DNA from 2 places in the Leeuwenhoekiella sp. NPDC079379 genome. Region 1 is predicted to be linked to the other one. Evidence: riboswitches for the same ligand, from Rfam matches in the RefSeq annotation. Region 1 holds a riboswitch; the other holds the start of a gene.
What was found. Region 1 has a riboswitch for thiamine pyrophosphate ahead of thiM (hydroxyethylthiazole kinase). Riboswitches for the same ligand answer to the same signal wherever they lie in the genome.
Positions count from the first base shown of each region.

Region 2: it holds a riboswitch for thiamine pyrophosphate, as region 1 does, so the genes downstream of both, thiS (sulfur carrier protein ThiS) here and thiM (hydroxyethylthiazole kinase) in region 1, are expected to answer to the same signal.

Region 1 is NZ_JBITTU010000005.1:210,125-226,196, forward strand. Features, by position in the region: gene ACIGAM_RS11190 (M56 family metallopeptidase) at 1-299, shown strand, start outside; gene ACIGAM_RS11195 (SsrA-binding protein) at 797-949, shown strand; gene ACIGAM_RS11200 (adenine phosphoribosyltransferase) at 946-1,458, opposite strand; gene ACIGAM_RS11205 (DUF423 domain-containing protein) at 1,542-1,931, shown strand; gene ACIGAM_RS11210 (hypothetical protein) at 1,990-4,044, opposite strand; gene tenA (thiaminase II) at 4,538-5,191, opposite strand; gene thiD (bifunctional hydroxymethylpyrimidine kinase/phosphomethylpyrimidine kinase) at 5,178-6,011, opposite strand; gene thiE (thiamine phosphate synthase) at 6,015-6,674, opposite strand; gene thiM (hydroxyethylthiazole kinase) at 6,675-7,469, opposite strand; TPP riboswitch at 7,519-7,610, opposite strand; gene ACIGAM_RS11235 (inositol oxygenase family protein) at 7,966-8,832, shown strand; gene ACIGAM_RS11240 (solute:sodium symporter family transporter) at 8,858-10,426, shown strand; gene ACIGAM_RS11245 (Na(+)-translocating NADH-quinone reductase subunit F) at 10,439-10,891, opposite strand; gene ACIGAM_RS11250 (endonuclease/exonuclease/phosphatase family protein) at 11,017-11,979, opposite strand; gene ACIGAM_RS11255 (DUF4982 domain-containing protein) at 12,079-14,499, opposite strand; gene ACIGAM_RS11260 (hypothetical protein) at 14,594-14,818, opposite strand; gene ACIGAM_RS11265 (anti-sigma factor domain-containing protein) at 14,961-15,740, opposite strand; gene ACIGAM_RS11270 (RNA polymerase sigma factor) at 15,737-16,072, opposite strand, start outside.
Region 2 is NZ_JBITTU010000008.1:66,940-83,011, reverse strand. Features, by position in the region: gene metG (methionine--tRNA ligase) at 1-2,027, opposite strand, end outside; gene ACIGAM_RS14590 (hypothetical protein) at 2,134-2,763, shown strand; gene ACIGAM_RS14585 (LD-carboxypeptidase) at 2,770-3,675, shown strand; gene ACIGAM_RS14580 (YraN family protein) at 3,691-4,047, shown strand; gene ACIGAM_RS14575 (HNH endonuclease) at 4,057-4,380, shown strand; gene mfd (transcription-repair coupling factor) at 4,443-7,829, opposite strand; gene ACIGAM_RS14565 (dihydrolipoyl dehydrogenase family protein) at 8,017-9,372, shown strand; gene ACIGAM_RS14560 (tryptophan-rich sensory protein) at 9,362-10,159, opposite strand; gene pdeM (ligase-associated DNA damage response endonuclease PdeM) at 10,292-10,927, opposite strand; gene ACIGAM_RS14550 (VOC family protein) at 11,032-11,436, opposite strand; TPP riboswitch at 11,610-11,707, shown strand; gene thiS (sulfur carrier protein ThiS) at 11,801-12,004, shown strand; gene thiC (phosphomethylpyrimidine synthase ThiC) at 12,048-13,904, shown strand; gene ACIGAM_RS14535 (thiamine phosphate synthase) at 13,915-14,514, shown strand; gene ACIGAM_RS14530 (thiamine phosphate synthase) at 14,495-15,169, shown strand; gene ACIGAM_RS14525 (thiazole synthase) at 15,173-15,943, shown strand; gene thiH (2-iminoacetate synthase ThiH) at 15,936-16,072, shown strand, end outside.

The DNA.
Region 1 (16,072 bases):
AACGTTCAGAATCCCGTAAGCAAGAAATTGAGAAAGATGTAGAATCTCTTAAAATTGAATTGAAAGAAAAAAAATCTAATACCACCTATGCTAATGATTCAAATTCTGAGATAAAATCATCAAAGGCTTTAATTGTAATTGATGGTGAAATTTTTTTAGATAAAGATTTAAATAGTATTGACCCTTCTAGCATTGAATCAATAAATATCTTAAAAGGAGATGCTGCCAGAGCATTATATAAAGATAAAATGGATGGTAAAGATGGTGTAGTAATTATCACCACAAAAGTCAAAAAATAATAAGATTAAAAATATTTGAAAAGAACCGCTAGAGTACTATTCTTTAGCGGTTTTTTTTTTGAATATGATGATAATTGCGTTTAGCGGTAAATTAACTTTAAAAATGCTCTTAGAAAGTAAGAAAACCTAAAATAGAGGTCTGTAAATGTTTCATTTTTCACGTATAGCTAAACTTATAGTTAACGAATGAAACCGAGATTATAGGAATAGTGTTTCAGTATGAAGTATACTTGATTCTTTTACTTACAATACTGTATTCAATTGCATTAATACTGTTTAAAATAATTGTAGATATGGTTTTTACTTGCATTCTTTGTAGAACAAACAATTCATCAATCAAAAAATCACAGTTATGGTAACCTTAATTCTAACAATCATCGAGACGCTATTTAGTTAAAGCACTTAAGTCTTAACACTTTCTGAAAGCGCGCGCAGAATTGTGTTTAATATTCTAAATTTGAAAGAATCAGACTATTAAAACTTAAAGAGTAAAAAGTATGAAAAAGCACCTATTTAAAACTCTGGCAAAAATTAATAAAAAGGTATTGCCCAGTTTTACTAAAAAAGAGTTAGACCTTACTAAGGCTAGCAAATTTCAGTTGGCGCTTTTTGGATATAAATTATGGGTTACTAAAAACTCACTAGATTAGTAATGCACAATGCTGTGTAATGGGTAGTTGCTAATTTTAGATCTTCCTTCCAGAAAATTAAGTTCCATTAAAAAATTGCACTGTACAACAGTGCCACCACATTTTTCTACAAGTTTACAAGCTGCTGCTGCCGTGCCACCAGTTGCTAAGACATCATCATGTACAATTACCAGATCTCCTGGTTTAATACTATTTTCCTGAATTTCGATAGAATCTTCACCATACTCAAGCGCATAGCTTTGGCTAATTATGGCTCCCGGTAATTTCCCTGGCTTTCTAATAGGTACAAACCCTAGTTTTAATTTTTGAGCTAAAAGAATACCCAATAAAAATCCTCTGCTTTCAATGCCTACAATTTTTGTAGCATCAAAACCGTACAAACCTTTTGCAAGTAGCTCTACAGCTTTGTTTGTAGCTTCAGGATTAGCAAGTAATGGATTAATATCCTTAAAAGTAATTCCTTCTTTAGGGAAGTTAGGAACGTCTGTTATATAATTTTTCAAATTCATTTTTTGAAGATATAATTTTCAGTGCAAAGTTGTGTTTAAATAGTTCTCAAAATTTACCTTTAAATTCTATTCAATTATAAATTATGGAAATTTTAGTAAGTCAGTTTTTTGGATCGCTATTTGGTTTTTTAGCAATTGTTTTTGGTGCTTTTGGTGCTCATGCGCTCAAGAAAAAATTAAATGAAGATCAAATGAGAAGTTTTGAGACCGGAATAAAATATCAAATGTATCACGCCATTCTATTATTGATTCTAAGCTTCAATCTTAATTTTAATACACGTTTAGAATCAATTATTATAACCTGCTTTAGCTTGGGTACATTTTTATTTTCTTTTTCTATTTATGGTCTTTGCCTTAGTAGTGCTGCAGGAAGAAAAATGCGATTTTTGGGGCCTATAACTCCGTTAGGTGGTTTGTTACTTGCTGTAGGGTGGTTATTATTAATGGTATATTTTTTTCAAAGTTATTTTTAATAAAAAAAGGCTCCCAATTTGGGAGCCTTTTACATTTAGGTTTGATAGGCCTAGAGGCTTAGTTGTTATATAAATACATAGAAGCAGCTTGTGCTAATGTATTATTTACAGCTGGCGCCACATTACCGCCTTGCGTGAGAGCATTTACAAACGCATACACAGCACCTTGAGCAACATCTACAACAAATACTGTTTTAGTTTTGTTGTCGTAAGCAACATCAATAGGATTATTCATTAAGGTTGCAGCTCCTGTAATTATGTTTTGATTGCTGGTAGCAATAGTACCACCATCTGCAGTAGCAGTTAATAAAGCATTAAAGTTTTGTACAACGTGAATACCACCATCAATGGCACCACCTGCGGCAAGACCTATGTTTGTCATTACAAGTACATCGTCTGCTTCGCTATAATCAATACCATGTGTTCTTACGATACCTGCAATACCTATAGTTTTAGTAGCAGATATAGAACCGTCTGTTGTATTTGTAGTTAAAAAGTCTTCAAAAACAGCTAACTCATTAGAGCCAGGGCCGTCAATTACAGCAAGAAGGTCATTACCCTTAAATGTAATTCCCCAAACGCTTCTTAGTGTACCTCCGGTAAGATCTACAAAATCTGGAGTGAATGAATTTACTAGTGTAAATGCAGTACCAGAATATGAGTAAACAAATAACATTCCACTTGCGTTATCAGCTACCACAACCTTGTTACCATAAACAGCGATTTCTCTTGGGCTTGTTAAGTTTGTATTAGTAGCGCTTGCAAAGCTTGCTGTTGCAGTCATCGCTGCGCCAGAGAATGCACTATAGTATTCTAATTGCGCTGCAGGCGTGCGAGCTCCTTGAATTAAAACATCTGTAAGAGCAGAGTAGAAGATACCTTCAGAACCTGTAGCAGCAGATGTAACAGTTTTTAAAGTAGCACCAGAACCGTCATAGATTGTAATATCACCATTAGCAGTGCTAGTAGTATATAATTTTGTCATTTTATTCATAGAAGCCATTCCGGTTTGACCATCAGTCTCATCACTAGAAAAGTAAATAGAAGAAGCTCCTTCAAGATCTTTAGAGAATGAAGGCGTTAAGTTACCACCAGTTCCTATGCTTGTAAATCCTAAGACTTTTCCGTTTCCAACTTCAGAAATATATACAGCGTTAGTTTCAGAGTCATAAGCAACGTCAATAGGATTTCCCATCATCGTGTTTGATCCTGCAACACGTACTTGCATACTTAATGGTAAAACTTCACCATCTGATAAAGCATCAAATTTTGTTGAAAAATTAGAAATCATATGAAAACCACCATCATTATTTGCATCAGCAGCACTACCTATATCGGTCATAATCATAACATCATCGGTGCCATCGTATGTCAAACCGTGTGTTCTTACGATACCTTCAATAGTTACTCGCTTGGTTGGATTTAAAATACCTGTTGTTGCATTAGCTGCAAAATTTGCAAATACTGCCAGTTCATTAGAACCTGGACCATCTACAACAGCATATAAATCATTTCCTCTAAAAGCAATTCCCCAAACCGGAAATTGAATATCTATAGTTGCAGTAAGAGTAAAACCAGAACCACTTAATGTATATACATAAAAGGTATTGTCAGAATTGTCTGAAACTACATAGGTATCACCCATTACAGCAATTTCTCTAGGTGAAGTTAAATCTGCAGAACTTGTAAAATCTGCCGTAATTGTTGAAGTTTCTACACCACTTGTTCCTGAGAAAGCTTGTAAAACACCAGATGGCATTGCTGCAGCCTGTACTAATAGATCTGATGTTGCATTATAGTATATACCTTCGGTAACTGTAGAGTTTGTAGTAAAAGTCACTAATGAATCTCCAGAAATACTGTATTTAAAGATTGAAGGGTTTGAAGCGTTTGTATTTGTAACATAAAGCTCAGAACGTCTTCCCGGTGTTACAGGAACTGCGCAAGGTGCACAAGAGCCCCCACAATCGATACCTGTTTCTGTACCATTCATAATCCCATCATCACAAGTTGCGATTGCAATAGGATCTTCAGAATAATCGTCGTTGTCGCAACTACTTAGGCTCAAAAGCGCAAGTGACAGCATACTGATTTTAGTAAAAATGTGTTTCATAATATTGAGTATTTTGGATTAATTAAAAGTTGTATCCAAAGAGAATACACAATATGTACGGAGTATTGATTATTAAGGTTTTATTGAGTTGTATTAAAGATTTGTTAAAAACTATATGTGATGATTACGCATAATGAATACTTTGTGCATAATTTAGATAATTTTCATATCGATAATTGCTATTTCTTAGCAAAATCTCAAAAACGTTTTACCCCAATTATAAAGAATTCTTGAAGTATTTATTTGACTGAAGGACAACTTAAATTGTGATATTTAGATTTGGTAAATATTTATATATAACCAAAAAAAAAATCCCCTAGTTAAATCTAGGGGATTTTGAAATATATAATTAACGCTTAGTGAATTCGATATTAAGGCGGCTAATCCAAATAAATATATAGAAAACATTTTGTCAATCTTACTTACTTATCTTAATGACGATAGGTTTATTCTTGCGTGACAAATTTTTTTTTATTTAATTGAATTTTAACAATTAGATCTCCCAGCTATTTAATTTTGAAGCACTATCCCAAAACATATATTCGAGCTGACTAGCGATGTAAAAAGCACTATGCATTTTATCAAGTTGACTTTGACTGCAGTTTTGTGCTACCCGATCGCATATAGCAATAGCTTGTTCTACCAGTAATCCAAATTCTTCACCAGCATAGGTGTCAATCCATTTTTGGTACGGATTATTTTTTGAGGTTTGATTTGCATAAATAAAATCACCTACTTCTTTATATATCCAAAAGCAGGGCAGTACTGCCGCCATTGCAACTTCAACCTGATCTAGTGCAGCTGTGCTCTTTAAAAAGTGAATATAGTGATGACAAGCAGGGCTTATTTGCTGTGTCTTGGTGATTTTGAAATCATTAAAAAAGGATTCATGCAAAGCATTTTCTACTACAATTGCACCTTCAGCAAAACGGGTATAAGCAAGGATATCCTGCACATCATGACATCGCGCAGCAATTAAAGCAAGTGCTCTCCCAAAGTTTTCTAAATAAATTGAATCTTGCTGTATATAAAATTGAAACTGCTCAAGCGGTAGCGAACCATCTGCTAATTGATTGATAAATGGCATTTTAATAATTCTGTCGTATATAGGCTGAATACGGTTCCAGCTGGTATTACTCCATTTCATTTTTTATAAGTTTTTGAGGATCAAAAAAGTGATTTAATGGTCCGTTACCGTTACCTATCATCACATCTTTTGCGTGATAAATTGCTTTATGCACATAGTCCTGTCCTAGTTTTACTGCACGCTCTAAGGTTTCTCCTTGTGCGATATACGAAGCAATCGCCGAAGAAAGCGTACAACCAGATCCGTGCATATTTTGGGTTTCAAAACGTTCATATGAATATTCTACAACGCTCCCGTCTTCTTTGAAGTAAAGTGATGTAAGTATATTTTCTTTTAAATGTCCACCTTTCAATAAAACCGATTTACAGCCTAATTGTAAAATTTTTTGTCCAGCAACATACATATCGTCGAGATTTTTTACTTCCATATTTGCTAACAAAGCAGCCTCATCCATATTTGGGGTTATAATCGATGCAACAGGAAACAAATGAGTGGTAAGACTTTTTATAGTCGCTTCCTCAATTAGTTTATGACCGCTGGTAGCTACCATTACAGGGTCAAAAACAACAGGTATGTTAGGATGCTGGTTGAGGTATCTTGCAATAGTTTCCACCAGTTGCGGGGTATGTACCATCCCTATTTTTACTGCGGAAGGTAATATATCTTCAAAAATAGAAGCTAATTGCTCATCAACTACAGAAACAGGAATTGAGAAAATTGACTTTACTCCGGTTGTATTTTGAACGGGTAGTGCCGTCAAGACCGTAGTAGCATAACACCCCAGAGCAGAAATTGTTTTTAAATCTGCTTGTAATCCCGCGCCACCACTGCCGTCAAAACCTGCAATACTCAAAACAGAAGGATACGTATAATGTTTCATGGTTTAGCTTAAGTTGTGTTTATATCTTGAAGCTTTTTCAATTTCTTTACGAAAAAGAGATGCGGCTTTTTGAGGGTTATTAACACCACATATTGCCGAAACAACAGCCACACAATCTGCACCGGCTTCAATTATTTCTCTTGTATTTGATGCTTTTATACTGCCTATTGCAACCAGAGGTTTTTCGGTAGCATTTCTAATTTGCTGAATACCTTCAATTCCCCAGGCGGTAACAGTATCGGTTTTTGTGGGAGTTTTAAACACCGGACTTATTCCCAGATAATCTGATGTATAGGTTTGTTCGTTATATAGCTGTTCTAGATATTCAATAGAGTAGCCCAATAACCTGCAGGTTTCCCAGTCTTTTCTAATTGCTGTGGGGTTAATATCGTTATTACCCACGTGTATTCCGTAAGCTTTTGCTTCCTGGGCAACGCTTAGATTGTCATTAATTATTAAGGGAATATCATATTTAGTAGTAACCTCTTTAAGCCGAAGCGCTTTATCTAAAAACTCTACATAAGTTGCTTTCTTTTCGCGCAGCTGTATAAGGTCTACTCCACCTTTTATAGCTTCTTCGGCAACTTTTAAAAAATCTTTACCACCGCAAGCTTCTTCAGATAGGACTAAATACAATCGGTATGGAAATGAATTTTTATTCATTTAATTAGAAAGTTTAATATGTTGTAAAAATTCGGTTTCTGTGATGTTATACAATTTATCGAGGATATTCATTTGTAAACTGCCGGGCCCTGCGCTATGTTTTGCAGCCAGTTCACCAGCTATACTAATTAGAGCGGTAGCGGCTATAGCTGCTTCAATTTGATCTGGTATTATAGCAATGAAAGCAGCAAGTATAGCGGTTGCAGAACAACCCATACCTGTGATTTTTGTCATTAAGGCATTACCATTACTTAATCTAAATTCTTGATCTTCATTTACAATAACATCAGTCTCGCCAGAGATTACAACAAGGCATCCAAATTCTTTAGTTAAGTATCTGGCAGCATCTATAGCTTCAAGACTCGACGCAGAACTGTCAACACCCTTAGTTTGGGTTTTATTGTGTTTTGCTAACGCCAAGATTTCTGAGGCATTGCCTCGTATTGCAGTAGGTTTAAGATCTAAAAGTCTATTTAATACTTCATCGCGATATGGCGTAGCACCTGCGCCCACCGGGTCTAAAATCCAGGGTTTGTTATTGTGGTTAGCCTCTGTTGCTGCGATGAGCATAGATTCTACCCAATATTCATCTAAGGTGCCTATATTAATTACAAGTGCGTTGCATATTTTTTGCATAGATGCCATCTCATGGTGTGCGTGTGCCATAATAGGAGATGCGCCAATGGCAAGAAGTGCATTTGCAGTGTTATTCATCACTACATAATTTGTGATGTTTTGTACTAGAGGTGATTGATTTCTTACGGTTAAAATATGTTGCCAGAGTTTCTCGTTCATCGCGTATGTTTTAAAATTTACGGCTAGAGGATACTGCTCTTTCTGGAGTAGAAGTTCTGTTACTTTTCCCTACGCTGGTGTTAACCAAACAGGTTCAAAGGGACTGTCTCAATTCTAGATAGAATACCCCTAAAGCCAACTCAAAGATAGGAGTTCTGTGAGAGAATACCGCAGCTTAATCATGCAAAAGACTAGATGAATATGCTTAGTGTTTTGAAGGTAATAAATTTAGAAACACCTGCCCGTTTATACTATATCTGGCGAGGTTGTACATATAACTGCATAGTTTATCCATATGCTTAAAGAAGATAAAATCTATTCTTGTAAAGCGTATTTACACTACACCAATCAGAATTTAACCATTCTCGGTTGCCATGAGTTCGAAATCGATTGCGAGTCTTTGATTTTTGTAAATTTATATAGACTTCAATAGATTTTCTAACAGGTCTAAAAAGTACGTTTTAAAGCTAAAATGTTTAATTAAAAATAAAATATTATGGATGCTACAGCAAACGGTCCTATGCAAAATCTAGACGATTGGGAAGATGACTTATTAAACAGATATCCAGACCCAGAACCTTCAGAGAAAAGTGAGGAAGAATTTAGAAACTATATAGATTCAGATCGGATAGATACGGTTAAAGAATTTTACCGTGTAAATCATAAATACCAGACGTATGATTTTGTTACTCAAAAGGAAAACGAATTTTTAAAGTTTGATCGTAGAAAAATGTCTATATGGGAAGCCATCGACTTCTTAAATACACTCGTAGATGATAGTGATCCTGATATTGATTTAGATCAATTGCAGCATTTACTACAAACATCTGAAGCTATACGTGCAGACGGTCACCCAGACTGGTTTGTGCTTACCGGATTTTTACACGATGTAGGCAAAGTATTATGTCTTTTTGGAGAGCCACAATGGGCAGTCGTAGGAGATACTTTCCCGGTAGGGTGTGCTTTTTCTGATAAAATAGTTTACCCGGAGTTTTTTAAAGACAATCCTGATATCCATAATGAGAAGTACACATCTAAACTTGGGATTTATGAAGAAAACTGCGGTCTCGATAAGGTTAAAATGAGTTGGGGACACGATGAGTATTTATACCAGATACTTAAAGACTATATGCCCGAACCTGCATTGTATATGATACGTTATCACTCGTTTTACTCACAACATAGAGAAAATGCATATGCACATTTAATGACTCAAAAGGATCACGAGATGTTTGAGTGGGTTAAGAAATTTAATCCCTACGATTTGTATTCAAAAGCACCAGTGCCGCCAGATTCTAAAAAATTGAGACCGTATTACGAAGAATTGGTAAAAAAATACTTACCGGAAACCTTAATGTTTTAATCGGGCAAAGAAGATCTTTTAAATTATGACAGCTACCTATATAGGTTTTTTTGGATTCACCTTATTTGTAATTCTTTATACGACCTGGAAACTACGTAAAGATCAATTTACAACCGCAAATGGTTATTTTTTGGCCGGCAGAACGCTTACAGGTACTGTAATTGCCGGGTCAATGATTCTTACAAATATATCTACAGAACATCTTATAGGTATGAACGGGAGTTCGTATCAAAATGGTATTATAGTAATCGCCTGGGAAGTAACCTCGGCGATTGCGCTCGTTATTGCAGCCTTATTTTTTATACCGCGTTTTATACGAATGGGGCTCACTACAATTCCTGAGTATCTCGAGAAACGCTTTGACAGTACCACGCGATCTGTAGTTGCATTTTTATTAATGCTCTCCTTTGTGGTGACACTGTTGCCAATTGTATTGTATACAGGTGCGATAAATATCGAAAGTGTTTTCAGTTTTTCTGAAATGTTTGATATTTCTAGGTCTACAGCACTTGTCTATACCGTCCTGGTAATAGGAGTAATTGGTTCTTTATATGCGATTTTTGGCGGACTGAAAGCTGTTGCCTATTCCGATACTTTAAATGGAGTAGGGCTTATGGCGGGGGGAATTTTGATTCCGCTATTTGCGTTATATCAAATAGGTGATGGAAGTATTTTTGGAGGAATGCAAACGGTTTATGATTTTGCTCCCGAAAAGTTTGACATCATAGGTGCTGCTGATTCTAACCTTCCTTTTTCAACTTTATTTACCGGTTTAATGATTAATCAAGTGTATTTCTGGGGGATGAATCAAGCGATTATTCAACGAGCATTTGGTGCAAAGAATCTTGCTGAAGCGCAGAAAGGGCTTATTTATACTGGTGTTTTGAAGCTTTTTGTCCCCATTATCATCGTGTTGCCGGGACTTATAGCGTATTACTATTTTCAAGATGAATTTCAAGCAACACCAGATTTAATTTATCCATTGCTCGTAAAAAAAGTATTGCCTACCTACTTATTCGGTTTCTTTGCTGCCGTAATTCTGGGAGCAGTTTTAAGTACCTTTAATAGTGTACTCAACTCTGCGAGTACCATATTTTGTCTTGATATTTATAAGAAGCTTATTAACCCAACCGTATCTGATAGAAAGCTGGTGCGCTTTGGTAAGTTATCTTCATTAGTTTTAGCAGTTTTAGCTATCGCTGTTGCTCCTATGGTTGCATATGCACCAGACGGTTTGTATTTATTGCTTCAGGAACTAAACGGAATCTTTTTTATTCCTATTTCTTCTGTAATTATAGCAGGAATCTTCTTTAAACGAATCAATGCCAAAGGAGCAAAGGCAGGTTTGCTATTTGGTTTTTCATTCTATATTCTAACAACGTTTATTCTAAAATTAGATATACACTTTGTGCATCTTTGGGGTATTGAGTTCGTTCTAAATTTCCTGATTATGTTTTTGGTTTCTAAAGTAACTTTTAAAGGTAATTATGTTCAGGAATTGTATCCCAATCCCAGTGAACCCTGGAAATATGTAAACGTTGCAGGATCTATACTGGTTGCACTTACCGTGGGAATATATATATGGTTATCCTAAAAGAAATTTAACTTAAAAGGCAAGTTTATAAACCGGCTTGTCTTCTTCAAAGTCAAAGAGTTTTGAAAAGTCCATCACATTTGCAACATTATCAAGTTTGCATAAAACAGCGACTGCTTCACACATTCCATTAAACATGACTTCTTTTGAGTTGCGGTCGATAGTTTTGTTTTGCTTTCGCGAAAGTGGAAGTGTATATCCACAGCCTTCTAAAAAAGCAGCTTCAATATGCAGCAATTCTGAAGGTGAGTAGCCGTTTAATTTACGACCAAAAGCTTCATTTACTTTACCTACGTAAGTAAGTTGTAATGAACCGTGTCCTTCAGTTAGATGTTTCCAAGTGTCTGTATTGTCTAGAATATTACCTACAGCGCAACTTTTACAACATTCTGGGTTAAGATTACCACTGTGAAAGGCGGTATAAAGCTTACTAATAGCTTGTTCCAGACGTGATGAGGTTTTCATAGCTTATTTTTTTCTTTTATTAAAGTTACGAAAAATGTGATTCAGGGGTTCTTCAAGTCTAATTTTTTTGCTTTATGAACGAAAACATTCTTTAATACAGTGCCATTCTAATTTTAATAGGATATTCATATTTTAAATTCTGCCCACAACGGATAATGATCTGAGATCAGCCAGGAAAGACTATTTTTAGTTAGCTCACGGTTGCATAGCGCTATATCTACAAAATCATAACTGCCTCCGTTTAAAAATTCTAAGGAGAGCTTCGGTTTGCTACTTTTAGCATTAAACCAGGCAATCTGATCGTAATATTTTGTCTCGTTAAAAATGGATCTGGTTACGTGTTCATTTTGTAAAGCTTCAGGAATGTATAGACCTTCAGAAAGAAATGTTTTATCTAATAAATCGCCACGGGCATCTATATTAAAGTCACCCAGGGCAATAAAATCTTGATGATAAGAATTAATGTCTTCTGCCCAATCTCTCAACCATTTTGCAATACCTCGTAGTTCGGGAATTCTATTAGTTTTATTTTTTCCGTAGAGAATATGCAGGGTCACAAGAATAAATGTATGCGATCCAGATTTAAAAGATACGGCATAAGGGGAACGCACAAACTGTTTAGAAAGCGCATTATCCTTTATTGAGTTTTCCCATTCTTCAGGTACCACAAGCTCACCTGCTAGCCCTGATAAATGGACTCTTCTGGTATCAAACAAGTACGCCATGCGCTCCCCATTGCCTACGTTGCCTTTATTTACGTCTGTTAAGATAAGTGACCAATTAGATCCCAGTAGTTTTAATGTGTCTCTTAAAGCTCTGAGGTTGTTTTTTACTTCTTGCAATGCAATAACATCAAACCTACTTATGATTTCAGCTATACAAACTATGGAGTGAAGATCTCTTTTAGGAGAGTCTGTATCATCTGAATCCCATTTGCGCGTCAAATTTCCAAAAGAACGAATATTCCAAGTAGCTATTAAAAGGTTTCTGTCTAATTGTTTTGTAGGTATTTTGAGATCTAAATCACGCTTAAGAAGATTAAGGTTAGCGCGCACTTCTGCTGGTTGCTCATCTAAAATTGTAGGCATATAACAAGTTGATTTCTATAAATTTAAGGTTTTTTAGAATCGTATTAACTTCTTTAATTTATAAACCGAAATCAACAAGATATACAGGGATGTAAATATTTAGTTTAGGGTTTCTAAATTTAATGTAGCTGTTTTTAAATTGGTACCGCTAACCCTAAGTTCAATTGCTCCAGGTGTAGTATCACTTTGCACTAAGACTACAAGTTTTCCGCTAAACAATTTCATCGTTGGCTCGTGAAATAGTTCAAGTGATGTGGCATCGCCATTACAGGCAGCGCGATAACTTCCATCACCGGTTACTTTAAAATTAAGTTGATTTGTAGCGGTAGGGCATAAGTTACCTTCTTTATCTACCACAGAAACGGTTACAAATGATAAATCTTTGCCGTCTGCATTTAAGGTTGTACGGTCTGCATCGAGTTTTAGTGCATAAGGTTTGCCTGCAGTTTTCACCTCTTTTTCAGCAACTGGGTTTCCTTTAGCATCTAATGCGACAACTTTAAGAGTGCCGGGTTCATAGATAACATCATTCCACATTAAGCGATACCGAGTTTGGGGTGTAGCATTATCTTTAGTTTGTATACCTTGACTTTTACCGTTTACAAAAAGTTCAGCACTATCATAGCTCGTATATACAAAAACCGGAGTTTTCTCGCCCGCACGACCTTCCCAGTTCCAATGCGGTAATATATGTAAGGTCTCTTTTTCGGTATTCCAACGGCTGCGGTATAAATAGTAACGGTCTTTGGGAATTCCTGCTAAGTCAATCATACCAAAATACGAACTGCGAGAAGGCCAGCTTTCATCATAAGGAGTAGGTTCGCCCAGATAGTCAAAACCCGTCCAAACAAACTCCCCAATAACCCAGGGTTTATCATCTTGTAATATAAAATCATCTTCGGGGAGATTAGACCAGCTGCAATATTCTAAATCATATGACGAACTCTGAAAATCCGGATATTGTTTCATACTTGCCTTTTCAGCCGGAAATTTATAAACACCTCTTGAGCTCACTGTTGAGGCAGTTTCTGAGCCTAAAATAAAACCTTGAGGAAATTTATCATAAGCATCTTCATATAAATGCACTCGGTAATTAAGTCCGGGAACATCTAGAATAGCACCAAACCCAGACTCCATGGTATTTTCAACCTGGTCCATACCCACAGTTACAGGGCGTGTAGGGTCTTCTCTATGGAAAATATCTTGCAACCATCGCGCTCGTTTTACACCTGCGCTTCCGTACTGGTCTGGCACTTCATTACCTGCACTCCACATAACGATAGATGGATGATTTCGGGTTGCACGAACTAAATTAACCACATCCTTTTCGGCATATTCATCAAAAAAACGGTTGTAACCATTTTCAACTTTAGGTTTTTTCCACTCGTCAAAACTTTCTGCGAGAAACATAAAACCCATTTCATCAGCTAGTTGTAGTTGTTCAAAAGAAGGCATATTGTGCGAACTGCGTATAGCATCACAGCCCAAGTCTTTTAATATTTGCATCTGGCGGCGCAGTGCAGCTTTATTCACAGCAGTACCCAGAGGTCCTAAATCGTGATGTAAACAAACACCCTTAAATTTCCGGGTTTTTCCATTAAGTTGAAAACCGGTTTCTGCGGAATAGGAAATAGAACGAATACCAAATTTTGTCGTCACTTCATCTTTTAATTCGTTCCCCGAATAAAGGCTTGAAATTGCTGTGTACAAATACGGATTTTCAGGACTCCATAAATTGGGTTTTTCAACCTTTAGATTTTGATCAAACTGATTGCTATACGCTATTGCTGTAGAATCTTGGGTAATTTGATTACCATCCTTATCAAAAACTGTGGTAACCAATTTTAAATTATTTCCGCTAACCTCAGTTTTAATATTAATTTTTGCTTCTTCTTGCGTAGCAATAGGAGTAGTGATAAAGGTTCCCCATTGATCTATACTTTGTTTGTCTTTAACTATAAGGCTTACGTTACGATACAAACCAGCACCGGGATACCAGCGTGAGGAGAATTCTTTATTACTTAATTCTACGGCAAGTGTGTTTTCACCATTTTTTAAAAATGCCGTGATATCAAAATAGAAATAAGAATATCCATAAGCCCATTCACCTATTTTCTCTCCATTTAGGTAAACCTGTGGTTCGCTCATTGCTCCTTCAAATAATAAAAGCACTTTTTTATCTTCTGAATATTCTGGCACTTCAAAATTTGTACGATACCAGCCGGTTCCTGTAAAAGGTAAAGAGCCGGTACGTCCTGTTTTTTCGGTGGCGGTTTGTTCACCATTTTGAGTTATGGCTACGGTTTGTTTATCGATCTCTTTATCAAACGGACCGTAAATAGCCCAATCGTGAGGTACAGTTACCTCTTCCCATTTAGAATCGTCAAATTCGGGTTGCGCAGCATTTTTAAAATTTCCTTTTTGAAAACGCCAACCCTTATGTAACTCTGTAACCGTACGGGTTTGACTAAATAAAGTTAAAGTAGAAAATAAAAAAAAGAAAATTGATCTAAGAACCATGGTAGAGCATAATTTTAATTTAACACCGATATAAAAATACAGTATTAAGCGTAGATATTACGCTTTATGGTTTGTGATGATGTGGTAATCTGTTTTATGGAAACATATCGCAACGGCACGCGTACCACTGTTTTGTGAAAGACTCCAACTTATCTAAATAAAGATTAATTTCTTTTTGCCCTTCAATTAATTGCTCACCGTCTTTAAGTTGTGGTCTACTAAGTGTATTGTTAGTCGTGATTTCTGAAGGTATTAATAGAGATTGTACGCGTTCATCTAGTCCAGCGTACTCTTTTATATCTGGAAGAATTAACTGCATATTTAAGTTTGAGATTAATTAAACTAAGTAATATAAGTCGTAGAGAAACAAATTAACTTTCTAAAAAGGAAACCTTTATACTATAATTTTAAAAAACTTTAACTGTAATAAGAGAATGGAATTCTAAAGGTTTTTTTGAACCTTATCTGAGATAAACATTGGTCACGAGACGTGAAACTGTAGGATGGTCATTACCTCCGGCAGGTTCTATAGTTATGTTTAAAGATGCTGCTTTATCTATATAATTCATCGCCAGCAATTCACTTTCTTTAGCAATAACACCCATATCTATCATCACACCTTCTACATCTGCCCACATTTGGTAATCGTGATTTTCGTCTAGTTTAGGTAAATCTTTAGCATTTACTATGATTGATTTTTCTTTATGATTCACATAACTAATAACCTTAGCATCGGGAGCTAGTTCATTTCCCTTAAGAATGTATTGTTCAGTTTCAGGAGATTTTAAAAGAGCTAACAGCTTTGATGTTTGCTCTACATTAGTATTAAGATCTTCTATATTTTTATTTAAAACTGCATTTTCAGTGTCTACTAGCTGTAATTGATTGCGAGTGTCGCTCAATTGTTTTAAAATGTAAAGACTTGTGATCATAAATAGCACGGCAATTGTGGCCGCAATACTTAGATATACTTTTAATGAGTTGTTTTTTGGGACAGGATTTTCGCTGATTTTGGATCCCCTAACGGCCTTCATTAAAAAATCTTTTACTTTTTCTGGAGGGGCAATTGCATTTTCTAAAGCCATTGACTCAAAATTAGATTCGAGCGTATGTAAATGTTCTTTCAAATCTGAATCTTGTAAGACTAACTTTTCAATCTTTTGTTCATCGGCGTGACTCAGCTCACCTAATAGATATTGCTCTAAGATGTTATGTTTTAATATGTATGACTTATCCATCATCGTATCACTTCAATTAAAATCATTAACCATACCACAGCTTTGCTATATGTTATTTGTAATTTTTTTAAAGCTTGTTTTATGTATGATTTAAATGTTCCTAATGGGACATTCATTTCTTTATGAGCTTCTTTGTGGGTTAACCCTTTGAAATAGATCAACTCTAAAGCTTTCTGGTGGTGTATGTCTAATTGTTTTAAGCTTCCTTTTAATTTTAAATAATCATGTTCTGGAGCTAAGGGTTCTTCTTCTAAATTATATACGCTAAAATCATCTGTCTGGATGAGTTTATTTTCTGACCTTAAAAAGTTTAGCGCTTTATTCTTTGCTATACG
Region 2 (16,072 bases), on a different contig from region 1:
AGTTTACCTTGTGCATCTTCAGTCATTAAAATCATTCCCTGGCTTTCTACACCACGCAATGCGCGAGGAGCAAGATTAACTAAAACAGTAACTTGTTTCCCTATAATTTCCTCGGGAGTAAAACTCTCTGCAATACCTGAAACAATAGTGCGTACGTCAATACCGGTATCTACTTTTAAAACTAAAAGCTTCTTTGTTTTTGGCATTTTTTCTGCTTCGATAATGGTTCCCACACGCATATCTAGTTTAGTAAAATCATCAAATTCGATGGTTTCTTTTTGTGGTGTTACCGTAGCGTTTTCAGCTTGATTACTCATTTTGGTTGCTTCTAATTTGTCTAATTGTTTTTGAATTTGCTCCTCTTCTATTTTGCTAAAAAGCAGAGCAGCTGCATCGATAGTATGACCTACAGGCAGTAAATCTATTTTTTCGCCTAAACTTGACCAGCTTAAAGGTTGAGGTAACGTCATTAGCGGATCATTACTTTCCATATTAAGCATTTCTTTTAAAGTTTTTGCGGTATGGGGTAAAAAGGGTTCGCTTAATACTGCTAGGCTTGCTGCGATTTGTAGTGCAACATACATCACAGTTTGTGTGCGTTCTGCATCTGTTTTCACCGTTTTCCACGGCTCAGCATCAGCTAAATATTTGTTTCCTAATCGCGCTACATTCATCAATTCATTTTGCGCTTCGCGGAAGCGATAACGCTCAATCGAACTGGCAATCACAGCAGGGTAAGCTTTCATTTCGGCTAAAACACGCTCGTCTTCTTCATTAAAAGCTGCGGGCTGCGGTATTACACCTTCATAATATTTACTCGTTAATACCACCACGCGGTTGATGAAATTTCCAAAAATAGCAACAAGTTCATTATTGTTACGTGCCTGAAAATCATTCCACGTAAAATCATTATCTTTTGTTTCTGGAGCATTTGCAGTTAATGTGTAACGCAAAACGTCTTGCTGTCCCGGAAAATCTTGAAGATACTCATGTAACCACACTGCCCAATTTTTTGAAGTAGAGAGCTTATTACCCTCGAGATTTAGAAATTCGTTTGCAGGTACATTGTCGGGTAAAATATAACTGCCTTCTGCTTTAAGCATGGCAGGGAATATAATGCAATGAAAAACGATATTATCTTTTCCTATAAAATGAACCAGTTTTGTGTCTTCATCTTTCCAGTAAGGTTCCCAATCTTTTCCTTCGCGTGCAGCCCACTCTTTTGTAGATGAGATGTAGCCTATGGGAGCATCAAACCAAACATATAAAACTTTACCTTCTGCGCCCTCTACCGGAACTGGAATTCCCCAATCAAGATCCCGAGTTACAGCACGTGGTCTCAAGCCATCATCAATCCAGGATTTGCATTGCCCGTATACATTAGACTTCCAATCTTTTTTATGATCCTCAAGAATCCACTGTTTTAAGAAGTCTTCATAACGTTCTAAAGGTAAAAACCAGTGTTTGGTTTCTTTCATTACAGGTTTTGCGCCAGATATAGTAGATTTTGGATTTATTAGATCTGTCGCATTAAGAGAAGAGCCACAGCTCTCACATTGATCACCATAAGCCTCTTCATTACCACACTTAGGGCAAGTACCTATTACAAAGCGATCTGCTAGATATTGATTTGCTTCGGCGTCATATAACTGCTCTGTAACTTCTTCTATAAAGTGACCTTTTTGGTAAAGTTTTGTAAAGAATTCTGATGCAGTATTGTGATGTACTTCCGCAGAAGTACGGGAATAATTATCAAAAGAAATTCCAAAATCTTCAAATGAATCTTTGATGATTTTATTGTATTTATCAACAACTTCCTGAGGTGTTATCCCTTCCTTTTTGGCTTTGATACTTATTGCAACACCGTGCTCATCACTACCACATATAAAAGCTACATCTTTGTCTATACCTCGTAAGTAGCGTGTATAAATATCTGCCGGCACATACACGCCTGCTAAGTGTCCTATATGTATAGGGCCGTTTGTATAAGGCAGTGCTGCGGTTATTGTATATCTTTTAGGAGTCATAATAAATATAAAATTTTCAGCGGCAAAGATACCATTTATGGGTTTAATCAAAACCAGTGATAGGAGCACATTTATTAAGTATGTATCTTAGTCGTTTATATCATATATGAAGAAGCAAATTTTTATAATTGTAGGGCTTGTAATCCTTTTAGGTTGTAAAGAAAAGTTAGATTCTAAAGCGGCTTCCCCAACTGTTATTCAAGAAGAGACGGTGCAAGAAAATGTATATACAGTTGAAGAAATATACAGACTAGCTGAAGCCAAATTAATTATAGATACATTCGCTGAAGAAGATCTTTTAGAAACAAAACAGTGGATCGAAGAGGGAAGTATGGAAGTAGTTACCTTGAAAGTCTATCCCAACACTCCCAAAGAGCTTCTAATTAATTATACAGATATCAACAAGACTGCCGTTCACAGTATTGAAGCCTATGCTTACGACAGCCCTTGGAAATCTAAAACCGGAATTTACATGGGAATGCCTTTAAATGAACTAGAAGCATTAAATAAGAAATCACTTCGTTTTTATGGCTATGAATGGGACTATGCAGGTGCAGTAGATTTTGAAAAAGGTGCTCTGGCGAGTGAGATTCTTTTTGTCTATTTAGGGACAGATGGGGATGTAGATATGCCAAAAGAACTTATAGGTAGTGATATTACTATAACTTCTGAGCAAGCAAAACAGCACAATATTGACTTTAAAGTAACGGGACTTATGTATCGTCCTAAAAAATAAGATTTCATGTTAACTCCCCCATATTTAAAAAAAGGTGATCGAGTAGGTATCGTTTGTACAGCGCGCAAAGTAGATCTAGATGATCTGGAGAAAGGTATAGTTTATTTAAAAAATATGGGTCTGGTTCCTGTTTTAGGTAAAACAATAGGTGCTTCTGCAGACCAGTATGGAGGAACAGACAGCGAGCGTGCTGCAGATTTACAAGCTATGCTCGACAATGAAGATGTTAAAGCAGTATGGTGCGCAAAAGGAGGGTACGGCACCGTTCGAATTGTTGACAACATCAATTTTTACAAATTTGTAAAATATCCCAAGTGGATTGTAGGGTATAGCGATGTCACAGTCTTACATTCTCAAGTGCATATGTTAGGTTTTGAAACCATACACGCTGTGATGCCGGTAGGCATATCTAGAAATACTAAAGAAGCTAAAGAAACACTTAGACGGGCTTGGTTTGGGAATTCATTAAATTATAGTATTGATTCTACACGCTATAACAGACCTGGTCAAGGAACGGGGGAACTGGTGGGTGGTAATATCTCAATATTATATTCTTTATGCGGTAGTACATCATCTATTGTAACAGATGGTAAAATTCTATTTATTGAAGACCTGGATGAGTATTTGTATCACGTAGATAGGATGATGGTCAATATAAAGCGTAATAATATGCTGTGTAATTTAAAAGGTCTTATCGTTGGCGGGTTAACCAAGATGCACGATAATTCGGTGCCTTTTGGAAAATCGGCACGGGAGATTGTACTGGATGCGGTTAAAGAATATGATTTTCCGGTTTGTTTTAATTTTCCGGCGGGCCATCTCAAAGATAACAGAGCATTAATCTTCGGTAGAACGGTTACGCTCGATGTTTCTGAAAGCCAAACAAACCTATCGTTTAAAGAAGAAAGTTAATACTATATAACTGCTATGAATCACAACGAACTAGGTAAGTGGGGGGAGCAATTTGCAGCAGAATATTTAGAGAAAAATAATTATGAGATTATTGAGCGTAATTGGTTTTTCGCTAAAGCGGAAATTGATATTATAGCCAAAAAAGACAATGAACTCATTATCGTAGAAGTCAAAACGCGCAACTCAGATTTTTTTGGCGATCCGCAGGATTTTGTAACGCCATCGAAGATAAAATTACTCGTAAAAGCGGCTAACGAATACATTATTGCAAACGATCTGGATATCGAAACCCGTTTTGATATTATTGCTGTTCTTAAAAACAAAACTCAAGAAAAACTAGAGCACTTTGAAAATGCTTTTTATCATTTTTGAAACATAATTATGGCTAATCAGTGGGGTATTCCGGCAGATGTTGAGAAATTAGTTTTAAGCCGTGATAAAAAGTGCGTGTATTGCGGGGTTGATTTTTCAATAAACCATGTCTCAAGAAAGACTAAACCATCTTGGGAGCATATAATTAATAATATTCATCTTTCCTCAGTAGAAAATATTGCGCTATGTTGTATTTCTTGTAATGCGAGCAAAGGAGCTCATAAATTAGAAGAATGGCTTACTGGCAAATATTGTTTATCAAAAAGTATAAACGAGAATACTGTAGCAGAAGTAGTTCAAAATGTCATTAGAGAGAATATTTCAAAAACTTAAAAAGAGAAATCAAACTCGAATTAATCTTTCTCTTTTGAGGTTAGTCTTCTGCAGTTTCTAACCTATTCTGAAACTTGTTCTACTTTCTTCGGCATTAGTGGTTTTAAAACATCTATAGCCTTATCTACTGTAGAAATCCCTTGAGCGGTAAGTAATAAACGCAAGCCTTTGCTGGTTTTCTTCTCTTTTAAGGTCACGCGGTTAGAGTGCGTTTGTACATATTGAAGTACGCGGGAGAACGCAGCACTTTGGTAAAACTTAGATTGCTGGTCTGCAATAAAAAACCCAATAAGTTTTTTATTTTTCATTACTACTTTTTCAAGTCCGTAGTGCGTTGCAACCCATTTAATACGTACCGAATTTAATAAGTCGTCTGCTTGTTTGGGCAACTCACCAAAACGGTCTATCAATCGAGTTTCAAAAGCTGCCAGTTCTTCTTCGGTTTTCAACCCGTTAAGTTCTGTATAGAGATTTAAACGCTCGGTTATATTATTGATGTAGTCATCAGGAAACATTAAGGAGAAATCAGAATCGATGACGGTATCTTTTACGTACTCTTTGTTAGTGTCGTCTGCATTGTCTTCAGCATATAAATCTGCAAACTCATTTTCTTTAAGTTCTTCTATAGCCTCGTTTAAGATTTTCTGGTAGGTATCAAAACCTATCTCGTTCATAAAACCACTTTGTTCACCACCCAGAAGGTCACCGGCACCGCGTATCTCAAGGTCTTTCATTGCGATATTGATACCGCTACCTAAACTTGAAAATTGCTCTAATGCCGTCATACGTTTACGCGCATCTTCGGTCATTGTAGAAAACGGAGGTGTAAGGAAATAGCAAAACGCTTTTTTATTGCTTCGGCCTACACGACCGCGCATTTGATGCAAGTCTGATAGTCCAAAATTATTAGCATTATTGATGAATATCGTATTTGCGTTAGGTACATCAAGACCGCTTTCTACAATGGTGGTAGATACGAGTACATCAAACTCGCCATCCATAAACCTGAGCATAAGTTCTTCAAGTTTCTTTCCATCCATCTGGCCGTGACCTATGCCTACTTTAGCATCGGGCACAAGCCGCTGAATTAAACCGGCAATTTCTTTAATATTTTCAATGCGGTTATGAATGAAGAATACCTGTCCGCCGCGTTGTATTTCATACGATACAGCATCTCGTATGGTATCTTCAGTAAAACGCGCGATATGGGTTTCAATAGGGTAACGGTTAGGCGGTGCTGTGGTGATGGTACTTAAGTCACGGGCCGCCATTAAACTAAACTGTAGCGTACGCGGGATAGGAGTTGCCGTTAATGTTAATGTATCTACATTCTCCTTAATCGTCTTAAGTTTATCTTTTACTGCTACACCAAATTTTTGCTCCTCATCTACAATAAGTAAGCCCAGGTCTTTAAATTTTACATTTTTACTGGTAAGCTGGTGTGTGCCTATAATGATATCAACTCTACCATTTGCAAGACGCTCTAAGGTTTCTCGTTTTTCTTTCGCTGTGCGAAAACGGTTTAAATAATCTACAGTAACCGGTAAATCTTTAAGGCGCTCGCTAAAGGTTTTATGATGCTGAAAAGCAAGAATTGTTGTGGGTACTAAAACCGCAACTTGTTTCCCGTTATCAACCGCTTTAAAGGCTGCGCGTATTGCTACTTCAGTTTTACCAAAACCCACATCACCACAGACCAGACGATCCATAGGTCGGGAGCTTTCCATATCTGCTTTTACCGCTTCGGTGGCGCTGCTTTGATCTGGAGTATCTTCGTAAATAAAGCTCGCTTCTAACTCGTTTTGCAAATAGGTGTCAGGACCAAAGGCAAAGCCTTTTTCGAGTCTTCGTTTTGCGTAAAGTTTAATTAGGTTGAAAGCAATTTCTTTAACCCGTGTTTTTGTCTTCTGTTTTAGTTTTTTCCAGGCGGCACTTCCCAGCTTGTAAATTTGAGGCGGTTTCCCGTCTTTGCCATTGTATTTAGTAACCTTATGAAGCGAATGAATACTCAGGTAGAGCACATCGCGTTCGCCATAAATTAATTTAATGGCTTCCTGCATTTTGCCTTCAACCTCAATTTTTTGAAGTCCGCCAAATTTACCAATACCGTGATCTATGTGTGTGATGTAATCACCTACCTGTAGACTGGTTAAATCTTTAAGCGTGATCGCCTGTTTTTTTGCGTAGCCATCTTTAAGTTTAAACTTGTGATAACGTTCAAAAATCTGGTGATCTGTGTAACAGACAATTTTAAAATCTTCATCTATAAAACCTCGGTATAGCGGTAAAATAATGGTCTCATATTGCTTCACGTCAAGTTTTGCATCATCAAAGATGTCTTTAAAACGCTTTGCCTGTTGCTCGCTACTGCAGCAAATATAATTGGTGTAACCCGCGTCGTTATTTTCATTTAAATTTTGAATAAGCAAGTCAAATTGCTTGTTAAATGCCGGTTGTGGGTGTTGACTAAAGCTAATTTGATTCGCGGATTCCTGTCCCGGTAAATCAGTTCCCACTTTTACTAAGGTAAAATCGAGTAATTGTCTTCGTATGGTTTTTGAATCGCAAAATAAAGCCTCTGGTGCTGTGCGTTTGATCTCACTTTCAAGTTGATCATAGGCTTCCTGAGCCTTTTCAAAATTAGTGTCAATACGAGCCGAAAGTTGTTCTAAATCTTGCGCAAAAACAACGGTCTGATCTGAAATATATTTGAAAAAACTATCGCGTGATTCCTGCAATGCCTTATTTTCCACATTAGGCATCAAGCTTATTTTCTCAATCTTTTTTACTGAAAGTTGTGTCTCTACATCAAAGGTACGTATGCTGTCAACCTCATCGCCAAAAAACTCAATACGGTAAGGCTCATCGTGTGAAAACGAAAAAACATCTATAATACCACCGCGTACAGAAAACTCTCCTGGTTCTGTAACAAAATCAACGCGTCTAAACTTGTATTCAAACAGCATTTCGTTTACAAAATCGAGCGATAGCTTATCATTCAGCTTAACCTTTAGAGTACTTTTATCTAGTTCTTTTCGGGTTACTACTTTTTCAAAAAGCGCATCAGGATAAGTGACAATAAGGGCCGGTTTTTTACGACTGTTGATGCGATTTAAAACTTCGGCTCTAAGTAACACATTAGCATTGTCGGTCTCTTCTATTTGATACGGTCTGCGGTAGCTGCCGGGATAGAAAAGTACATTGCTTTCTTTTACTAATTGCTCTAAATCATTGAGCACATAGGCAGCTTCTTCCTTGTCATTTAAAATGATAAGAAAGGGTTTATCTGCAGTTTTAAAACTTTCTGCAATTAAAATGGAAAGCGACGAACCTATAAGGCCGTTCAATGTAATTCGAGATGAATTTTTTTCGCTACTAGAAATAGCGTCTTGCAGTTTTTGCATTTGCAAAGACTGTAAAAAAGGCTGCGTGATCTTGGTTTTACCCATAAGCCGACAAAGATAGTATCTTCTTGTTTTTTATCATTAATCCGCAGGCGTATTTATCATTATTGTAACATAGTATTAATCTATTTACGCAGGTTAATTATGCATTAGAAAAATCATAACAGGTATTTACAATTTTAATAACAAGTTAGACTTGCAGCAAACAGTATCTTTATAAAAAACTAGATTTATGGCAATTGAGCACTTTGATGTATTTGTAATTGGGACCGGTAACGCAGGAAAACATGTAGCTTATGATGCTGTTGAAGCCGGATTAAAAGTTGCCATTGCAGATAATAGAGAGTTTGGCGGTACCTGTGCAAACCGAGGATGTGATCCTAAAAAAGTTTTAGTAGGAATCACCGAAGTTTTAGAACGTAGCCGTGACTTAAGCGGTAAAGGAATCGATGATTTGCCTAAAGTAAATTGGGGAGACTTAATGAAATTTAAAGAGACCTTTACCAGTGCGGTACCCTTTACAACAGAGCGAAAACTGAAAGATGCAGGAATCAAATTATACCACCAGTCGCCAAAATTTATTGATGAGCAAACCCTTTCTGTGGAAGGTAAAACGGTGACAGCAGATAAAATTGTAATTGCGACGGGAAACATACCACTTGAGTTAAAAATACCGGGAAGAGAATATGCGCATATAAGTGATGACTTTTTAGAGCTCAAAGAATTACCCGAAAGCATGATTTTTATAGGTGCAGGATATATTGGGATGGAGTTTGCGCATATTGCTGCACGTTGCGGGGTAGATGTAACTATCGTAGATGTGAATGACGGTATTCTTTCTAATTTTGATAGCCAGTTGGCGAAATATCTTCAGGAGAATTCTGAGCAAATAGGAATTAATTTTGTCTTTAATGCACGAGCCACCGCTATCGAAAAACTTCGGAAGAACTACCGGGTTACTTTAGATCAGGGAGAAGAGTCTATTGAATTGAAAGCTGAAATGATCTTTAATACTGCAGGTCGTGTGCCGGCAATAGCAGATTTAGAGCTTGAAAATGGAAACGTAGCGTTCAGTAAAAAGGGGATTGAGGTCAATGAGTATTTGCAAAGCACAACAAATGTAAATGTTTATGCTTGTGGAGATGTATCAGACACGAGCACATTAGCACTTACACCTATAGCGCATCAAGAAGCGCGTGTTGTAGCTAAGAATATAGTTAAAGGAGAAAATTATTTGAAGCTAGATGTGCCGCCTACGCCTTCTGTCGTATTTACACAACCACAACTGGCAACTGTAGGTTTTAATGAAAAAGAAGCTAAGGAACAGGGTTATGATATTGTCGTACGGGAAGAAAATGTGCCTACTTGGTACAACTCAAAACGAATGAATCAAAATTGCTATGCCTTTAAAACAATCGTTGATAAAAAAACAGGTTATATTTTAGGAGCACATCTATTAAGTTGGGATGCCGCAGAAACTATAAATATGTTTGTTATGGCAATGTGTGGCAAACTAGATGTAAACACCTTAAAAGGGATGGTTTTTACTTATCCCAGCTGGTCTAATGATATTAAATCTATGATTTAAACCGCTCTTTAAGTTTATTAATAGGGTTTGTTTCCCGATTACGATACGCGTGTAATCCTGAAGAAATAGTAAGTAGAAGAGTTCCTAAAAGTGCAAAATAGGCAACACTTTCTAGGTTGTCTTTATGTCTTATGAATATGGCAAAAAGCGCCCATGCGCCTACCAGTGCAAATTCGCGCATATTGCGCAGGTTAATCATAAGCAGGTTTATAAACACAGCAACAGTAATTAACGTCATCGTAGCGATAATCTGGGTTAACTGACTGCCGGCTAAATCTAATTTTACTAAAAATGCTGAAATATTTGCAATGACTGCAACCGCTACCCAACCGCTGTAAATACAAATAGGCCACCATACAAATGCTATAATTTCTATAGGAGCATCCCAGCGTTCCATATTTGTTTTTAAAACAATTTTAAGCAGACAAAAAAGCATCCCAATTATTATAAATACGGAAAGCCATATGTAATCATATGTAAAAGCAACCACCCATAATGCGTTAAGTACATTTACACTCGTAAACCAGTAACCTGTTTGCTCGATATGCGGAGTATCTTTTTTACTGAAAAATGCGCGTCTAATACCAAATATAGCGTACGCCAATAATCCTATGAAAATAACACCCCAGATTGAAAAAGCGTAACCCGCAGGCGTGAATAGATTGTCATAAAGATTACTCACTTCGCCAATGGTAGTATCATTCCAGCGCTGTGCCTGTGATAAACCATTTATTGTAATAACCAGGATTACCGAAAGTAAATTGAGTATAGCGAGTTTCTTTTTCATAGATTTTGATGTGTGTGAAATCAAATTAATATTCTGAGTCTGATGAATAGATTGAAGTATTTAATCCTTTAGCGCAAGTAATAATTCGCAAGATTTAAAAATAGTATCATTCAATTGCGTAAGAGCAGCTTTCTATTGAACCTGTATTACCTCTTTTTTTGTTACGGCAAAAACAGCATCTCCAGGTTTTGGCTCCAGATAATAGTTTCCGGTAAATGTACCGAAAGCCGGTAAGATCAATTGATTTTCAGTCTTAAAGAAACATGAAAGTTTTAAAACCTGACGGCCTATTCCGCCCAGACGAATTCCCGGATGTATATGTCCGCAAAAATTGAAAAAACCTTCAGTTTCCTCCGGGTGATGCGTAAGTAAAAAAGGTCCGGTTTTAATTTCAGAATATATGGGAACTCCCAGTTTTTCATAGTTGAGCGGAGCAATGATATCATGATTTCCTGCTACTAAAATGATATTTTCTTCTCGGGAGGCAACCCAGTCCTCAAATAAATTCCATTCGGTATTTAAACTACTGTGAAACAGATCTCCCAGAAAGCAGATCCCTTTAGGTTTAAAAGAATCTGCAATGCGTGAAAGTTGTATGAAATTTTCGGCTACTGCCTTAAATGGCACAGCGCTCCCGTGTTTTCTAAAATGAGACACTTTTCCCAGATGTACATCTGCAATAAGAAGCGTCTCTTGTTCTACCCAATAAATACCACCTGCAGGATGTAAAATAAAGGTATTATTAAGTATGGTAATGGTTTGATTCATAGCGCTGCAAATTTCAGTATTTTTAGCCACTTCTTAAACGCAGACGCATAAAAAATGCCGAAGCTAAACTTCGGCATTTTATAATATCTATAATAGTGATGTTATTACATATCGTAATTAAGCATCCAGTTTACACCATACTTATCGCGTACACGAGCGTAATAAGCATTCCAGCTGGTTTCTTGTGGTTTTGCAAGACTTTGTCCTTCAGCAGATAATTTATTAAATAATTCGCTTACTTCATCTTTACTCTCAAGATCAACGCCCAGTTGCACTTGATTACCGTGCTGTAAGGGTGTATCTGGGGAAGCATCATATGCCATCAAATGAATTCCTTTTCCTTTAAGCTCTGCATGCTGCAGTTTATCTCTATAACTTCCAGGAATATCAATATCTTTCCCTTCGTAAGTTTCTTTGTTAATTATATCTCCGCCAAAACAATCTTTATAAAAATTTAAAGCTTCTTGACACTCACCTCTAAAAGTTAAATATGGTTTTACAGTTTTCATAATTTTTGATTTTTTAGTTATTCTAAAATTACAAAGCGAGGCGTGTATTTATGGGCTCTTTCGTGTTATTTTGTTCTTAATCAAAGGCTAAATAATGTTAAGTAGGATAATGCCTTTTTAAAATTTTCAAATCATAAGTGCAGTAGGTCTCCAATTTATGTATAGCTTTACGTTGTAAACTTTAGGGGCGCTGATAACAATATTGGCTGAGATAGTACCCTTTGAACCTGATCTGGTTAGTACCAGCGAAGGGAAAAGTGAAAACTTTCCACAATAGATAGGATCTTTTAAAAAGATTCCATGCTAACGGGTTGTTGCTTTTTGGCGTATGCTACCTTCAGTTTACAGTTTAAAACTATTTTAAATGATCACTGTAAACGTCAACAATCAATCACATTCTTTCGTTAAAGAGCTTTCGCTTTCAGAACTTTTAATTCATCTCAACATCGTGCAAAAAGGCATCGCTGTGGCTGTTAACAACGCCATTGTTACCCAAACTGCATGGAATGAATTTATGCTGAAAGATGGTGCTCTGGTACTTATCGTTAAAGCTACGCAAGGCGGATAGAATTATTGATTTGTGACACGTATAATTCTTAAAACTATCCGTTATGAAGACCGAAAAAATTCCAGAGCAACAAACCATTAGCCGTGCACCTTTTCCTAATTCAGAAAAAGTGTACGTAAGCGGCAGCCTGTACCCAGACCTTAAAGTGCCTATGCGCCAGATTTCTCTGGCACATACGGTAGATAAATTTAATGGTAAGGTTGAAAAAAACGCACCGGTTTTGGTGTATGATACCAGTGGCCCATTTACCGATCCTAATATTGAGATTGATGTAAAAAATGGACTTGATCCCGTACGTAAACAGTGGATTCTAGACCGCAAAGATACCATCCAGTTAGAAGGTCTTTCTTCGGCTTACGGTCGTAAACAGGAAGAAAACCCTGCGCTCGATCATTTGCGCTTTGTACGCAATACAAATCCATTAAAGGCTGAAGCAGGTAAGAATGTAACTCAGATGCATTATGCACGTCAGGGAATTATAACCCCTGAAATGGAGTATATCGCAATTCGCGAAAATCAAAAATTTGCCGAAATACAACATATTACTCCACAGCATCCCGGAAACAGTTATGGGGCGAGTATTCCAAAAGTGATTACCCCAGAATTTGTGCGTGATGAGGTTGCCCGGGGAAGAGCAATAATCCCGGCAAACATCAATCATCCGGAAGCTGAGCCTATGATTATAGGGCGTAATTTTTTAGTAAAAATAAATGCCAATATCGGTAACTCTGCTGTAAGTTCTTCAATTGAAGAAGAGGTAGAAAAAGCAGTGTGGGCGTGCCGCTGGGGAGCAGACACCATAATGGATCTTTCTACAGGAAAAAATATTCATGAAACTCGAGAGTGGATTTTACGCAACTCTCCGGTGCCCATAGGTACAGTTCCTATTTATCAGGCTTTAGAAAAAGTTAATGGTAAAGCCGAAGATTTAACCTGGGAGATTTTTAGAGACACGCTTATCGAGCAGGCAGAGCAGGGAGTAGATTATTTTACGATTCACGCCGGTGTACGTCTTAAGTATGTGCCACATACTGCAAAACGCCTTACTGGTATTGTTTCTCGGGGAGGTTCTATAATGGCAAAATGGTGTCTGTCGCACCATAAAGAGAGTTTTCTATATGAGCATTTTGAGGATATCTGTGAGATTATGAAAGCTTACGATGTTTCTTTCTCTCTAGGAGATGGTTTGCGCCCAGGTTCTATAGCAGATGCTAATGATTATGCGCAGTTTGCCGAGTTAGAAACGTTAGGCGAACTCACAAAAATTGCATGGAAACATGATGTGCAATGTATTATTGAAGGTCCCGGGCACATCCCAATGCATATGATAAAAGAGAATATGGATAAGCAGCTTGAAGTTTGTGGAGAAGCTCCGTTTTATACCTTAGGTCCATTAACTACAGATATTGCTCCGGGCTACGATCACATCACCAGTGGTATAGGTGCGGCAATGATAGGCTGGTACGGTTGTGCGATGTTGTGTTATGTGACGCCTAAAGAGCACCTGGGCTTGCCTAACAAAGAAGATGTAAAAACCGGCGTGATAACTTATAAAATTGCTGCACATGCGGCAGACCTTGCAAAAGGGCATCCGGGAGCGCAACACAGAGACGATGCGATGAGTAAAGCGCGGTTTGAATTTAGATGGGAAGATCAGTTCAATCTGGCGCTTGATCCAGATACGGCTCGTGAATATCACGACGAAACATTGCCGTCTGATAACGCTAAAGTTGCACACTTTTGCTCTATGTGCGGACCTAACTTTTGCTCTATGAAAATTAGTCAGGATGTGCGCAATTACGCTAAAGAAAAGGGTTTAGAGACCGAAGAAGCACTCGAGAAAGGAATGAAGGAAAAGTCTGAAGAGTTTAAAAAACACGGAAGCGAAGTGTATCTGTAAATCATTAAAGATGCTGGTTGTTATTACTGCTGAAACATTTTTTACTGCTGAAATAACCCAAATCAAACAACTTATTGATTTGGGTTTAAAAACAGTTCACGTACGCAAACCACAGGCTTCTTATATTGAATTGAAAAGTTGGTTGCAGCAGTTTGAGCCTCATTATTTAGCGACCATGATGCTACATCAGCATCATAAACTAGCTGAGGAATTTTGCTGTAAGGGAATGCATTTTAAAGAAATGCAGCGCAATACAGAGTCAGAAGCTTTTAGATTTCAATTAGAAAAACTTAAAAAGAAAAGATTTCAGGTAAGTACCTCTTTTCACGAGATAAACGAACTCAATAGTTATTCAGCACTTTTTGATTACTGTTTTTTAAGTCCGGTTTTTACTTCAATTTCAAAAACAGAATATGAAGGAAAACAGTTTGAAGTACATAATATTCCACAACAAATAATCGCTTTGGGCGGAATTACTTCAGAAAAAATAGCAGAAGTAAATCAACGGGGATTTAGCGGAATTGCTGTTTTGGGCGCGATATGGCTTTCTGAAAATCCCGTAGAAGCTTTTATTAAAATAAAAAATGAGTATGAACACATTTATAGATAAAACCCGTGTAAATAAGGAGATTTCTCACTTGCACTATATCTCTCAGGGTGCAGATGGCAAAGCCCATTTAGAACATATAGATCGGGTTTTAAAGGCAGGTTGCAATTGGGTACAGCTGCGAATGAAAAATACAGCTTTTGAAGAGGTTCTTGAGACTGCGCATAAAGCGAAAAAATTATGCGATCAATTCAATGCAAAACTCATTATAAATGATAATGTGAGTATTGTACAAGAGGTAGATGCAGCTGGTGTTCATTTGGGGCAACAGGATATGTCAACCGCAGAAGCGCGAAAGATTTTAGGCGAGTCTAAAGTAATTGGCGGTACTGCAAATACATTGGAGCAGTGTTTAGATCACTTAAAAAATGGGGTAGATTATATTGGTTTAGGACCCTTACGATTTACTTCAACTAAAGAAAAGCTGAGTCCTATTTTAGGAATAGAAGGGTATTCAAGCGTGCTTCAGAAGTATTTAAAAAATCAAAATACAGTACCTATTATCGCTATTGGTGGCATTACCAAAGAAGATTTTGAGGCATTAAAAAGCTGCGGAATACACGGTGTTGCGGTTTCAGGATTACTTACTCAATCACAGAACCTTGAGGAGCCTATTCATCAGGTTTTCCGCCTATGGCGAAAAAATAAAATATTTTAAAAAATGGAAAAATTAAGAATAGCAGATAAAACCTTCAGTTCAAGACTGTTTACAGGAACCGGAAAATTCAGTAGTTCGCAATTGATGCGCGATGCGATTTTAGCTTCAGAAAGTGAGCTGGTGACTGTTGCTTTAAAACGCATAGAAGCAGGAAATACTGAGGATGATATGATAAGCAGTCTTGCTCATGAAACCCTGCATCTCCTTCCCAACACCTCTGGAGTACGCACCGCCAAAGAAGCGGTGTTTGCAGCACAGATGGCTCGGGAAGCTTTACAAACAAACTGGATTAAGGTGGAGATTCATCCAGATCCTAAATATTTGTTACCCGATGCAATTGAAACATTAAAAGCGTGTGAAGAGCTGGTAAAATTAGGTTTTGTGGTGATGCCCTATATTCAGGCAGATCCGGTGTTGTGCAAGCGTCTTGAAGAAGTTGGTGCACAATGTGTGATGCCGCTGGGTTCGCCTATAGGCAGTAACAACGGACTTAAAACACGGGATTTTTTAGAAATCATTATAGCGCAAAGCAATGTGCCGGTTATCATAGATGCGGGTATTGGTAGACCGTCTCACGCAGCAGATGCTATGGAGCTGGGTGCCGATGCCGTTTTAGTAAATACAGCAATTGCTGTTTCTCCAGATCCTGTGAGGATAGCAAGAGCGTTTAAAATGGCTGTCGAAGCCGGTAGAATGGCATATACGGCACGATTTGCACCGCAAGCTACACACGCACAGGCAAGCAGCCCACTAACTCAATTTCTGTATGACTAATTTTAAAGAGCACTTAAACGCACACTCTTGGGATGCCGTTTTAGAATCTATTTTTTTAAAAACAGAACGGGATGTGGAGTTGGCGCTGGCCAGTGCTAAACCCAACCTAGAGGACTTTAAAGCTTTGAT